3 regions of the Chryseobacterium sp. BIGb0232 genome follow, and region 1 is predicted to be linked to each of the others. Evidence: riboswitches for the same ligand, from Rfam matches in the RefSeq annotation. Region 1 holds a riboswitch; each other region holds the start of a gene.

Region 1 (4,528 bases):
CACCACTGCCTGTTGGGAATTCTACTTTCAGACTGTTTCCGTAATAATAATGGAAACGCTGCAGACTTTCTACGATAAGAAAATTGATTGGAAACCAGATAGGTCCACGCCAGTTACTGTTTCCGCCAAACATTCTGCTGTCGCTTTCGGCAGGAGTATAGTACACTACATTTTCATTACCATGAACAGAGAACACAAAAGGATTTTCTTCGTATACTTTAGACATAGCCCGAATTCCATAAGAACTTAGAAATTCTTTCTCATCAAGCATTCTTGTCAATACTTTTGTCAGTCTGTTTTTACGGAGAATACTCATCAGATGTTTTCTTCCCTGGCCTTCCTCATCCCAGTGAGAAACAAGCTTGGTGAGTTCTGGTTTATTTTTTAAAATCCATTCCATTCTTGTTTTGAAATTGGGCATCTTTTCCAGGAGGCGATGATCTACAATTTCTACGGCAAATAATGGAATTAATCCAACAATACTTCTCAATCGTAAAGAAACACTGTTTCCATTTCCAAGCTGAAGAACATCATAGAAAAATCCGTCTTCTTCATTCCATAACCCTTTCGTTCCTTCACCCAGATTCTCCATTGCTTCCGCGATATAAAGATAATGCTCAAAGAATTTGATCGCCATATCCTCATATACCTGATAGTATTGAGCAAGTTCCATAGCAATTCGCATCATGTTCAGTGCATACATGGCCATCCAGCTCGTTCCGTCAGCCTGCTCCAGATGTTGACCATCCTCTAAAACAGTATTTCGATCAAAGGCTCCAATATTATCCAGTCCAAGGAATCCGCCTCCGAAAATATTCTTTCCGTTTTTATCCTTTCGGTTCACCCACCAGGTGAAGTTGAGCAGAAGTTTCTGGAATACTTTTTCAAGGAATAGTAAGTCAGGCTTACCATTATTTTTTTCATCAATCTTAAAAACCCTGAAGCATGACCATGCATGTACAGGTGGATTTACATCGCTCATATTCCATTCATAGGCTGGCAGCTGTCCGTTAGGATGCATATACCATTCTTTGGTCAGAAGTAAAAGCTGTCCTTTGGCAAATTCAGCATCAATGATGGATATAGGAACACAGTGAAAAGCAAGATCCCAGGTTGCATACCATGGATATTCCCATTTATCAGGCATCGAAATAATATCCTTATTGTGAAGATGGTTCCATTCTGTATTTCTTACATAATCATTAAAGTTTCTCGGTGCTTCAAAGTTCGGATCCCCTTTCAGCCATTTTCCAATATTGTAGTGATAGAACTGTTTATTCCACAAAAGCCCGGCAAAAGCCTGCCTTTGTACATTCCTTTCATCTTCATTGGTAGTATCATTTTGAATTTCATGATAAAACTCTTCCGCTTCCGCCTGTCTTGCTGTAAAAATCTCATCAAAACGTTCAAAGGGCTCATCGCTTTCATCAGGACATAACCTGAATTCAAAGACCTGGGATTGTCCGGCTCCAATAAGTTCATCAATTAAGAAAGAAGCTTTGGTTCCCTTTTTTTCAGGATTTACCGTATTGCTGTGATGGATGATGAAATCATTGATTCCATCTTTAAAATAAGTGTTTTCTGCCTGTGGGGCTCCATACAGCTTTGGAGTATTGGTTTCATTCTCGCAAAATACACTTTGAGCATTCCTGTTTCTTGAATAAAACTTTTTGATGGAAATACTGTCGTGCCCAATATTGATACTTCCGTCATGTGAAGCATTCATTTCTCCTTTATAGGTATTGTAACCCCATTTCCAGTTATTTCTGAACCATGCAGTAGGTGCTACTGCAATAGGAGCGTCATACTGACTTCGGTTACAAACCGTTATTTTGACGAGAATATCATTGTGGTCAGCCTTACAATATTCAATGAAAATATCAAAATAGGCATCATTATCAAAAATCCCTGTATCAAAGATTTCATATTCCGGTTCCTGTTTGCTGCGTCTACCGTTTTCTGCAACAAGTTCATCATAAGGGAATTCATTGATCGGATATTTATAAACCATCTTCATATAGCTATGAGTAGGTGTATTATCCAGATAATAGAAAATTTCCTTGATGTCTTCACCATGGTTTCCCTGTGGATTACTCAATCCAAAGAAGCGTTCCTTAACGATTTTATCCCTTTTATTCCAAAACGAAAGAGCAAAACAGAACAATTGCTTTACATCAGAAATTCCGGCAATACCTTCTTCACCCCAACGGTAGGTATAGCTTTCCGCATTATTATGATTGGTGTAATTCCATGCATTTCCGTTCGGGCTATAATCTTCCCGTACATTTCCCCATTGCCGGTTGCTTACATAAGGTCCCCAGTTTTTCCATTTGGTATCTTGTAATCTTTCTTTTTCGGCGATCATATATCATCATTTTTCCATACGAAGGTAGTTTTTTTGCAAAATAATTCCAATTCCTTTTATCTGAAGAATTATTAATATACTCTTGAAATACTTGTGTTTAAGGGCTTTTTTAAATATTAAATTATTTTTTTTTTGATTTTAAAAGAAAAGAACTACCTTTGCATCATTCGTTCATTCAAATATTGAAAATGTTATCAAGAAAGGTTGAGGGATTAGACCCTATGAAACCTTAGCAACCCTTTGCGCAAGCAAAGAAGGTGCTACGTTCTACCAAAGTAATTTTGGACAGATAACTTACTGAAGTTCTTTTCAGCCATTTCCTGTGGCATTTTCAATTGTATTAAAATTTAATAGAATTGAAAACAGAACTAAACTATATTAATCTTTCGTATCAAACTCATTCCCAAAAGGAATACAATATCTCGTTGAGCTATGAGCTTTTCGGGAAAGACCTGTTTACAGCCCCTATCATATTAATCAACCATGCCCTTACCGGAAATTCAAACGTATCCGGAGAAAAAGGCTGGTGGAAACAATTGGTAGGCGAAAATCAGATTGTTGATATCAATAAATATACTGTTCTGTGTTTCAACATTCCCGGAAACGGATACGATCATTTTTTAATTGAAAACTATGAAGACTTTACTCCTTCAGATATTGCTAATATATTTCTGAAAGGACTGGAAGCTTTACATATCAAAAACCTATATGCCATTATTGGAGGCTCATTGGGTGGGGGAATCGCATGGGAAATGTTAGCAAAACAACCCAAGCTGGCAGAAATTTTCATTCCTATTGCCTGTGATTACAGAACCCATGATTGGTTGCATGCCCAATGTCTGGTTCAGAAATTTTTATTGAATGATAAAGAAGAACCATTACAAAAAGCAAGAATCCATGCCATGCTGTGCTATAGAACTCCGGAATCACTTAATGACAGATTTCAAACTCAATACAATCAGGACAAGCAACGCCTGGAATCGGAAGACTGGCTGGTTTACCATGGCAATGCACTCAACGAGAGATTTAGTTTAAGTGCATACAAGCTGATGAATCATTTGCTGATGAATATAAATACTGATGAAACAGCTCTGGAGAGCATAGAGGCACGAATGCACATGATCTCCGTAGATACAGATTTATTCTTCCCGGCTTCTGAAATCCGAATGTGTTTTGAGAATCTGAAAAAGAAAAAGGAAAATATCTCTTATCACGAGATCCAATCTATACACGGGCATGATGCCTTCCTAATGGAATATCAACAATTAAATAATATCATAAAAAACATTTTATAAGTAATGAAAAATGCTAAAGAAATAAAATTTTTGAAGAACAGATCAATTGTCAAATTTGAAGGAGAAGATTTCTTAGGGGAAATCGGAATTGACGGACGAATTTTTAAAGCGCTTACTTTAGCGCGTATCAGTGTGGGAGTAATTTCCCAGCAAGCCATAGAAAACGGAATTTCCATTTTAGTTCATGAAAATGATGCTGAAAAAGCAGTAGCTTGTCTTATTGATGAGTTTGAAGCAGAAAGAAAATCAGGAAAAGTATCTCAAATATATAGTATCAACAATGTTTCTGTGATCGGTTTTGTAGCAGAAGATTCTAATAAAGTCTTTGCAGAATTGGCAAGAAATAATGTTTTTCCATTGCTTTTAAACCAGGTTGCCGGTGAAAACAGAGTAAACATCGTGGTGACTTCTTCACAGGATGAAAAAACCAGAAACATCATAGAATCTGAGATCTTCAAAAAACCGAAGACTGTTCATTTAGCGATCATAGGCCATGGAAATGTAGGAAAAACATTAATTGAACAGGTTCTTGAATCTTCAGAAGAAATTAAAAGACGTAAAAAAGTAGACCTTAAAGTAGTTGCAGTAGCCAATTCAAAGAAAATAGCATTCAACAAAAAAGGGTTTGATAGTAACTGGTCTGATGAGGTTTTAACAGCAGAACATTCATCAGATGTTCAGGAGTTAATTAATTTTTCCAATGAAAATCAATTGGAAAATCTGATTGTGGTAGACAACACCGCAAGCAAAGACTTTGTTAAAAACTATCATGCATTAGCAGAAAACGGCTTTGATCTGGTTTCTTCCAATAAAATTTTCAACACCCTTCCAATCGAAGAATACCGAAAACTAAGATATACGCTGAGTA
Region 2 (4,528 bases), 170 kb from region 1:
CAAAGCAGAACCCTGCAATATTTTATTAGCCTTAGCATACTCTGAGGTTGTTCCTTCCACATTATTTCCATTGGCATCTTTCGTAATGGTTTTCCACAATGGTTTTCCGTTACTTGGATCTACTCCAACCCATTCCTGGATATAAAAATCATATACAGAACCTCCTACATTCAGCTGTTTGGTAGATCCTATCGCGAAAGGTCCGCCCGGCAATTTTGTTATTTTGTTATTGAGAGTACTCAGGTTAACATCAACATTCCACTGAAAATCGCTGGTTTTAACAGGGGTTGTGAACAATGAAAATTCAAAACCTGTATTCTTTATGGTTCCTATATTGGCAGGATAATCACCGATTCCCAAAGATGGAGCAACCGGGACATTAAACAGAAGGTCCTTACTTTTTCGCTCAAAATATTCCACATTTCCTTTGATTCTGTTGTTCAAAATCGCAAACTCCAAACCTATGTTCAGATTAAGGTTGGTTTCCCACTTCAGATTAGGCGTCCCTACTTTTTCCAGTGTTTTTCCCGGTTCTCCGGCCAGGCTAAAGTCTTTATATAATTCCGGATAAGCATAATACAGTGGCTGTCCGTTTGGCTTCAGTAGTTTATCATTTCCCTGTCCTCCATAACTAGCACGCAGTGTAAGTTGATTAAAGAAATTCAAGTTTTTAATAAACTCTTCGTTCGAAAGTTTCCAGGATCCTCCTACTGACCAGAATCTCCCCCACCTGTTTTCTTTCAAAAATCTTGAAGAACTGTCCGCCCTTCCTGAAGCGGATAAGAAGTATTTGTTATCAAAATCATATTCTACTTTTCCAAGAAAACTCAATAAGCTTAATTTATCACTGTTTCCTGTAAAATCTACCAGTAAAGAGGCAGCATCCGGCTCATAATAGTTAGGTAATGAGAAGCCTTGTCTGCTACCGGAAATGGTTTGGTAGTCATATTTATAAAATTCATGACCTCCCAACACATTAATATGATGTCTTCCAAACCTTTTATCATAGGTCAGGATATTACTGGTTGTATAAGAAAGGGTTCTGTTATTCGCTTTTGATACAGATCCTCCGGTCTCTTTACTTTGTCCAAGAAGTGGATTCGTATAATAGTGTTCATTATAACTCACAAGATCCAATGAAAAGCTTGATCTGAACTTCAGCTCCGGAAGGAAAGTGAATTCCATAAACCCTTTTCCCGAAAAGTTATCGATCTTATTTTCATTCTTATCTAATGGTAAGCTTGCCGCTAAATTCTGGTTTGAAAGTGCTACAGTAGGTCTGTATCTTCCGAAATCAAATACTTTGTTTCCTTCTGCATCCAGTACATAAGACCCGTCCGGGTTTCTTTCATAGTAAGGATAGAAAGACGGAACTACTCTTGCAGCCTGAATAATGTTACTGGATTTCGAATCTGAAGAACTTGGAGCCTGCTGAATACTATTGGTATAACTTAAGTTTACCCCAACATTCAACCATTTTTTCACCTCCGAATTAAGCTTTAATCTTGTATTATATCTCTTAAATCCAGATTCAATTGCCATTCCTTTATCATCCAGATATCCTAATGAGAAGAAATAGTTACTTTTTTCACTTCCGCCACTGATGTCCAGATCCACCTGATTTCTGGAAGCCACCCTTTGCAAAACGTCTCTCCAGTCATCATTCCATAAAGCTCTTGCTCCCGGTAATAATTTCCCGTCAGTTCCTATTGGTTTTTGATAATTGCCGCCATAAGGATTAATTCCCAGATTAGAAATAATATTATCTGTTGCCATCTGTGCGGCCTGTTGTGCAGAGATTGAACCAGATTGATATCCGTTTCTCATTGCCTCCCAATATAATTGAAAGTACTGATCTGTATTTACCTGTTCATAATCTTTTACGGCTCTGCCTGAGAATCCCTGACTGATATTAAGATTTACTCTGGCTTCCCCTTTTTTACCGGACTTTGTAGTAACGATAATGATCCCATTCGCTCCTCTTGAACCGTACAATGCACTTGCCGTAGCATCTTTCAGCACACTGATAGATTCTATATCATTCGGGCTGATAGCATTCAGGTTTCCATCAAAAGGAATTCCGTCTACAACGTATAACGGATCACTGGAAGCACTTACGGAGCCAATCCCACGGATCCTGATCGCAGATGTTGCTCCGGGTTGCCCTGAAGCTCCTGTAACCTGAACTCCGGGCACCATTCCTTCCAGCGCTTTTGTAACATTGGTTACAGGTCTGTTATTTATTTTATCACTGGAAATTGTTGCCACTGAACCGGTATAGCTGTTTCGTTTTGCTTTTCCGTAAGCTACGACAACCACTTCATCAATTTCCTTTTCTTTAAGTGTATCTTTTTTTGGTTTGGAATTCTGTCCGCTTACACTTACCACACCTAAGAAAAATGCAGCAACCGGTGGAATCCAAATTTTAGAATTGAATAAATTTTTATTAATCATAATCAATTTTATTTACCATATATTAAAATTTTACCCTTTACTGAAAAGACAGCAAAGGGCATCGATAAATACGATAAACCAAATGCTTATTTTTCCTTTAAAGGCTGAATGTAACACCTTACATAATGCAGGTTGTCAAGATATCATTGGGTCAGTTCCCTCCATCTTTCTTTATAAGCCGATCGAAATATGGTTGCAAAGCTATAAACTTTTAGTCTATAAAACAAGTAGACTTATTATTTTTTCATGATAAATTTTCAAAAATTAACATAAGTTTTTATTAAAAGCCATAGTAAAAAGGAATTACAAAGATTATCACTTTTTCAAACATGACAAAAATCATTATCGATAATTCAAAATAATATAGAAACAAAAAAAATGGCACTTGCGTGCCATCATCCAAATCAAATCTCAAAAAAACAGCCTGCGTACAATCAATGAAAACCTCTTCTCTAAAAGCAATTCAACAATCGGTCCACAAGCCATTAATCACCAAACACTGTATGTATCTATGAGTCAAAATTTCTAATTATAAATAAAATCTGATAATGAGCATTAAAAATCCCATCATAAGGTTCATTCTTTTTATGAAATGCTTTACAACAAATTTAGCCGTATAATAAATTACCGGAAATAGTAGAAATCCATCAATTATATCATAAAATATGCATTTGGGAGTATGAATTAAACATCCACCGAAAAACTTCAGAAACCGTTTCAAACCTGGAATTAAACTTCATAGACCCATAAAAAGAGACAGCTAATCAACTGTCTCTTTATTATATAAAATTAAATCTATCCTACTTATTGAGCAGCTTTCAGAGCTTTTACAATGATATTCATCATTACAATGGAGTTAGCAACATTACCTTGTCCGTTCCATTGTCCAATGACAGGCTTCTTATTACCATCTAGTAACCAAGGAGATGTATTACCACTTACCGGAGGTACAGTTCCATTATACCTAGTTACTCCGCCATCACCAAACCAATAGAATTCTTTAGTTTTAGATTTAAATGCTACAACATTTCCTGTAGTTTGAGATACTGACATAGCCTCAATTAAAGAGGAATCATAATTGCTTAAATCTCTTGAAGTACAGGCATCATTCCCTAATAAAGTGTTCCGTGCATCTCCAAAATCACCATTCAACGCAGAAGATGAAGGAATATTATAAGCAAAACAATCACTCCAGGTTCCTTGAGTTGCACCAGCTCCTGCGTAAGCCCTGATCATGTTTAGGGTATTCGCCCCAGTTGTTTCACTATACCATATAACAGTACCTCCGTTATTTACAAACGTCTGTACAGCACTTACTTCCGCAGCACTTGTAAGATCATAAGTATAGGATACCAATAGTAATTTATACCCGCCAATATTTAAGTCGTTAATACCGCCACTACCCACAACACGTCTTGTCACACTCCATTGTCCGGTTGTTTGGATCATCGCAGCAGGATTACTTCCACCAGGATAATAAGAACTGAAAATAAATGGATTATTCATTACAGCACCTAACCCGCTAGCAGCACCATCTACCCCAAAAGGCGATGCTCCTACAGAAAGTATTTTCAACTTAGACAAATCATATCCTGCATTTACGGTAAAGTTTACCGTACATGTAGAACCTCCTATGGTAACTGCAAAGCTCGCTGTTCCTGATGATGCAGGTGTCCCACTTACTGTATAGGTAAGGCTTCCCGATCCATTATTCAAGTTCCCGGCAGCAATAGTAGCTGTAAGGCCTGTTACCCCTGTAGAAGCAATACTTTGTGCCGCATAAGGACCTCCGTTACCCGCAGTATATGGGATCGTAAAGGATACTCCGCTTGCAGCCTGTCCATTTACCAAATTACCTGTGGAGGTGGCTCCTGCACAATTTAATACAGCAGAGCCTGTAGAAACACCGGTAATTGGTGTTCCACAAATCTGCAGCCATTGATTCTGAGGAGCAGCAGCCCAATAGTTATAACATTTTGTATCTGTATTATAAACCCATAAGCCATCTACAAGAGCATCCCCCATGGCAGGACCAATTGAAGTAACATCGGACGTTTTAAGCCTAGGGAATAAT
Region 3 (4,528 bases), on a different contig from region 1:
TCCTGCAGGAAATTCAATCAATATCACTGCAACAACGAATGTGAATGCTACTTTCCAGCTTAAAGCCAACGGAGCAGTAGTCAACTCTACATCTACATCCTCTCAGTCTTATTCTTACAATTATATAGTTTCAGAGGATAGTAATATGGAACTTGTTGCTATGGAAGGAAGCCTTTCTAAAAATGCGACATTCATGTTGCAGGTTCCCAGAAATGTGGTTTCTGAAGCCATTCCGAACTGGATCAGACAGGGAATAAATTATGATCCGGCAGATCAGACTAAAGTTGGATTAGCTCTTTATGCACCTCACAAAAACTTTATTCACGTGATCGGAAGTTTCAATAATTGGGTGGTGAATGATACCTACCTGATGAAACGGGATACTGCCAACCCGGATCTTTACTGGATAGAGCTGAACGGATTGACTGCACAGCAGCTTTATACATTTCAGTACAGGACTAATGATTTGAGAAAAGTAGCTGATCCTTATTCTTCTCAGATTTTATCTTCTTATGATGATCAGTGGATTTCAGCTTCCACTTATCCTAATCTTCCTGCATTTCCAGCCGGACAGGGTTTTGAAGTTTCAACATTCAAAACAGGGCAGACTCCTTACAACTGGCAGGCGACCAATTTTCAAAGACCTGCAAAGGAAGATCTTGTGGTGTATGAACTGCTGCTAAGAGATTTTACACAGGAAAAAAACTGGCAGTCCCTGATCAACAAAATCTCTTATTTAAAAAACTTAAAGATCAATGCCATTGAATTGCTTCCGATTATGGAATTTGACGGAAACCTTTCATGGGGATACAATACTTCTTTTCATTATGCTTTAGATAAAGCTTATGGAACGCCGGAGAAATTCAAAGAATTTGTTGATCTGTGCCATCAGAATGGGATTGCTGTCATTCTTGATGTCGCTTTTAACCATGCAACAGGACGTTCTCCCTTGGCGAGACTTTGGAATATAGATCCGGACGGTGATGGTTACGGTGATGTGGCAGCTAATAACCCTTATTTTAATCAGGTTCCGAAACATTCTTATAATGTTTTTAATGATTTTAACCATACAAGTCCTTCAACTCAATATTACGTTGAAAGATGTCTTCAGCAGTGGCTCACAGAATATCATATTGATGGATTCCGTTGGGATTTAACGAAAGGTTTCACCCAAAACTGTTCTGAAAACGATGAAAACTGTACCAATGCCTATCAGCAGGATAGAGTGGATATTATGAAGAATTATGCGGATAAACAATGGGCAATTGACCCTAATTCTTATATGATATTTGAACATCTGGGAACAGATCAGGAAGAACAGCAATGGGCAAATTATAGAGTAGCAGAAGGAAAAGGAGTAATGCTTTGGAATAAACAGACAGAACCCTATAATCAGAATACAATGGGATATAAAGAAAACAGCAGTTACGACCGTATGAATCACAATCTTCATGGTTTTGCAGAAATGCGTGCAGTAGGATATGGTGAGAGTCATGATGAAGAAAGACTGATGTTTAAAAACCTGGCTTATGGAGCTGTTAATGGAAGTTACAGTGTGAAGAACTTGAATACGGCTTTAGAAAGAATGAAAACATTCGGAGCAACATTCTTTACCATTCCCGGTCCAAAAATGATCTGGCAGTTTGGAGAGCTGGGTTATGAATTCAGTATCAACAGGTGTGCGGATGGAAGCATCAACAACGGCTGTAGAACTGATGAAAAGCCTGTTGCGTTTACCTTAGGATATGATACTGATGCCAATAGAAAAGCAGTTTATGATACTTGGTCGAAGATTATCGATATCAGAAATACCAACCCTGTATTCAAATCAAAAACATACAGTATAGAATCAAATAATCTGGCCAACGATCCGGATGGATTGATCACGAGAATCTATGTCTATGACAACACTATTAACGGAATGAAAAATGTAGTAGTTCTTGCCAATTATTCCACTTCTGTACAAAATGTAATTCCTTATTTCCCTTACGTTGGGCAATGGAAAAATTTGATGGATGATACCTTTTCAAATATTAGCTCTACAATTGCTCCGATTACTTTACAGCCAGGAGAATTCAGAATTTTTGGAAATTCTGCCGGAACTTTATCTACTTCTGATGTGAATGCTACCAACAAACTATCTCTTCAGATTGCTGATAACCCCATTAAAAATGGCTCTGCAAAATTAATTTTTAATAAAGCTAAAAATGGAGAAATTCTTATTTTCGATATGAGTGGTAAAAAACTGGACGCATTCAAACTGGATAAAGAAAACGGAAACTATGAGCTGAAGGTTAATTATCCACGGGGAACCTATCTGGTTCATCTGAAATCAGAAACCGGAGTGGCTATTCAAAAGATGATTGTCAAATAAATACAAAGGCAAATTTGCAGACCTGCAGATTTGCCTTTTTTCTTTTGGGTGATTCTTCAATTTTTGCAGATTTGAAAAATTAGTCTACCTTTGCACTAGATTTATCAAGAAAGGTGGAGGGATTTGGCCCAATGAAACCTTAGCAACCTACACGATTCCAAAAGTGTAAAGGTGCTAATTCCAACCCGATGGGGAGATAAGTGAAGTCAATATTTCTTATATGAATTCCATTTCTTGAAGTCTTGTGTATCTGCAGTATAATCTGTGGAAGAATATTTTAATTGGCAAGAATAAAGATGAAAAAATTAAGCACCGCTGTATTACTGATAGGGACAATTTTGGTTGCTGGCCAGGAGCAGGAGGAAAAAGGAAAACAAATCGAAGACATTATCATCGTCGGAAACCGTAACGTCAAAAGAACAAAGCTGGAGACACCTGTTCCTGTAGATGTGATCAATATTGATAAAATTCAGAAATCATCTCCACAAATGACGGCTCAGGATCTCCTGAATTATGTGATCCCTTCATTTAATTCTGTGAGACAATCGGCTTCTGATGGGACGGAACATATTGATCCGGTAACATTAAGAGGTATGGGGCCGGATCAGGTTTTAGTATTGCTTAATGGGAAAAGAAGGCATACAACTTCCCTGGTCAATTATCAGAATACAGTAGGGAACGGATCTGTAGGAACGGACTTAAGTACTATTCCTGTCATTGCCATTGAAAAAATTGAAGTGTTAAGAGATGGTGCTGCAGCACAATATGGTTCTGATGCCATCGCAGGAGTAATTAATATTATTTTAAAAAAGAATGCAGGGGCTTCCGCAAGCTTAACCTATGGATTAAGTGGAAGAAATGATGGGGATACTTACCAGGCGGGAGTGAATTATGGAACTTCTTTGGGTAAAAATGATGGGTTTATCAATCTTTCATTGCAGCTAAGCCACAGAGGAAAAACTACGAGAACCCAAAATCATGATCTTGATATTTACGGGAATAATTTTGCCTATGAATTTGCAGATAATCCGGATGTTGCAAGACAAAATGATGATGATGAGATCAGAAAAAGAGGATTGACAAGAGATGACTTTAATTTCCAGATCGGAGACGCACAAATCAGACAGGGGCAATTGTTTTTCAATTCAGAATATCCTTTGAATGATAACTTTAAATTCTATTCCTTTGGTGGTTTCAGTATTAAAGAAGGAAAAGGATATGGCTTCAGAAGGCTTCCGAATGAAAGTTTTAATATTGTGAAAGAAATCTACCCCAACGGTTTTCAGGCAGTCCTGAATTCTCAGATTTATGATATTTCTTATGCTGTGGGTGCTAAATATAATGTCAACAGCTGGCTGATTGATCTGAGTAATACATTCGGAAGCAATACATTCAATTACAATGTTGGCAATACCAATAATGCTTCTCTGGGAATAAAATCTCCCACCCGTTTTTACGCAGGGGCACACAGTTTTCTGCAAAATACCGTTAATCTTGACGTTTCAAAGAAGATAAAGAACTTCAATATTGCCTTTGGGGGAGAATTCAGGTTTGAGCAGTATCAGATCAAAGCGGGAGATGAAGCTTCCTATACCCAATATGATGAGAGCGGAAATGTTGCCACAAAAGATTCTAAAGTGATCGGAGCAGGAGGTTCACAATCTTTTATTGGTTTTTCACCGGATAATGCTTTGAAAAAAGACAGGCACTCAACAGCAGTATATGCTGATGTTTCCTATGATTTGGATAAAAAACTGAATATTGATGCTGCTGCAAGGTTTGAAAACTATTCAGACTTCGGAAATACCCTGAATGGAAAGTTAGCAGTAAGATACGAGTTTGTGAAAAACTATGCGGTGCGGGCGGCAGTAGGAACAGGTTTCAGAGCTCCGTCACTTCAGCAGCAGTATTTTAATAATTCTTATGCCGATATCTCCACTTCAGGAGATGGTATTGTAAGAAAAGGGATTTTTAATAATGAAAGCATCGCTGCACAGGTTCTGGGATTTGATAAATTAAAACAGGAAACATCAGTAAACGGAAGTGTGGGATTCACCTTAAAACCTGCTAAAGGGCTTTTCATTACGGTAGACGGATATATCATTAAAGTTAAAGACAGAATAGTAATTACCAGTAACATTACAGACTCCAGAT

The links. A riboswitch is a leader RNA that binds a small molecule or an ion and turns the genes downstream of it on or off. The one in region 1 is predicted to bind S-adenosylmethionine.
Region 2: linked by a shared signal. The riboswitch ahead of M2372_RS12365 (TonB-dependent receptor) and the one ahead of M2372_RS11550 (alpha/beta fold hydrolase) in region 1 are both predicted to bind S-adenosylmethionine.
Region 3: linked by a shared signal. The riboswitch ahead of M2372_RS14900 (TonB-dependent siderophore receptor) and the one ahead of M2372_RS11550 (alpha/beta fold hydrolase) in region 1 are both predicted to bind S-adenosylmethionine.

Annotation. Positions count from the first base shown of each region.
Region 1 is NZ_JANUEH010000004.1:14,148-18,675, reverse strand. It holds gene M2372_RS11555 (MGH1-like glycoside hydrolase domain-containing protein) at 1-2,365, opposite strand, end outside; SAM riboswitch class I at 2,554-2,661, shown strand; gene M2372_RS11550 (alpha/beta fold hydrolase) at 2,722-3,660, shown strand; gene M2372_RS11545 (ACT domain-containing protein) at 3,664-4,528, shown strand, end outside.
Region 2 is NZ_JANUEH010000004.1:180,553-185,080, forward strand. It holds gene M2372_RS12365 (TonB-dependent receptor) at 1-2,454, opposite strand, end outside; SAM riboswitch class I at 2,538-2,634, opposite strand; gene M2372_RS12370 (hypothetical protein) at 3,259-4,528, opposite strand, start outside.
Region 3 is NZ_JANUEH010000006.1:46,643-51,170, forward strand. It holds gene M2372_RS14895 (alpha-amylase family glycosyl hydrolase) at 1-2,374, shown strand, start outside; SAM riboswitch class I at 2,473-2,577, shown strand; gene M2372_RS14900 (TonB-dependent siderophore receptor) at 2,671-4,528, shown strand, end outside.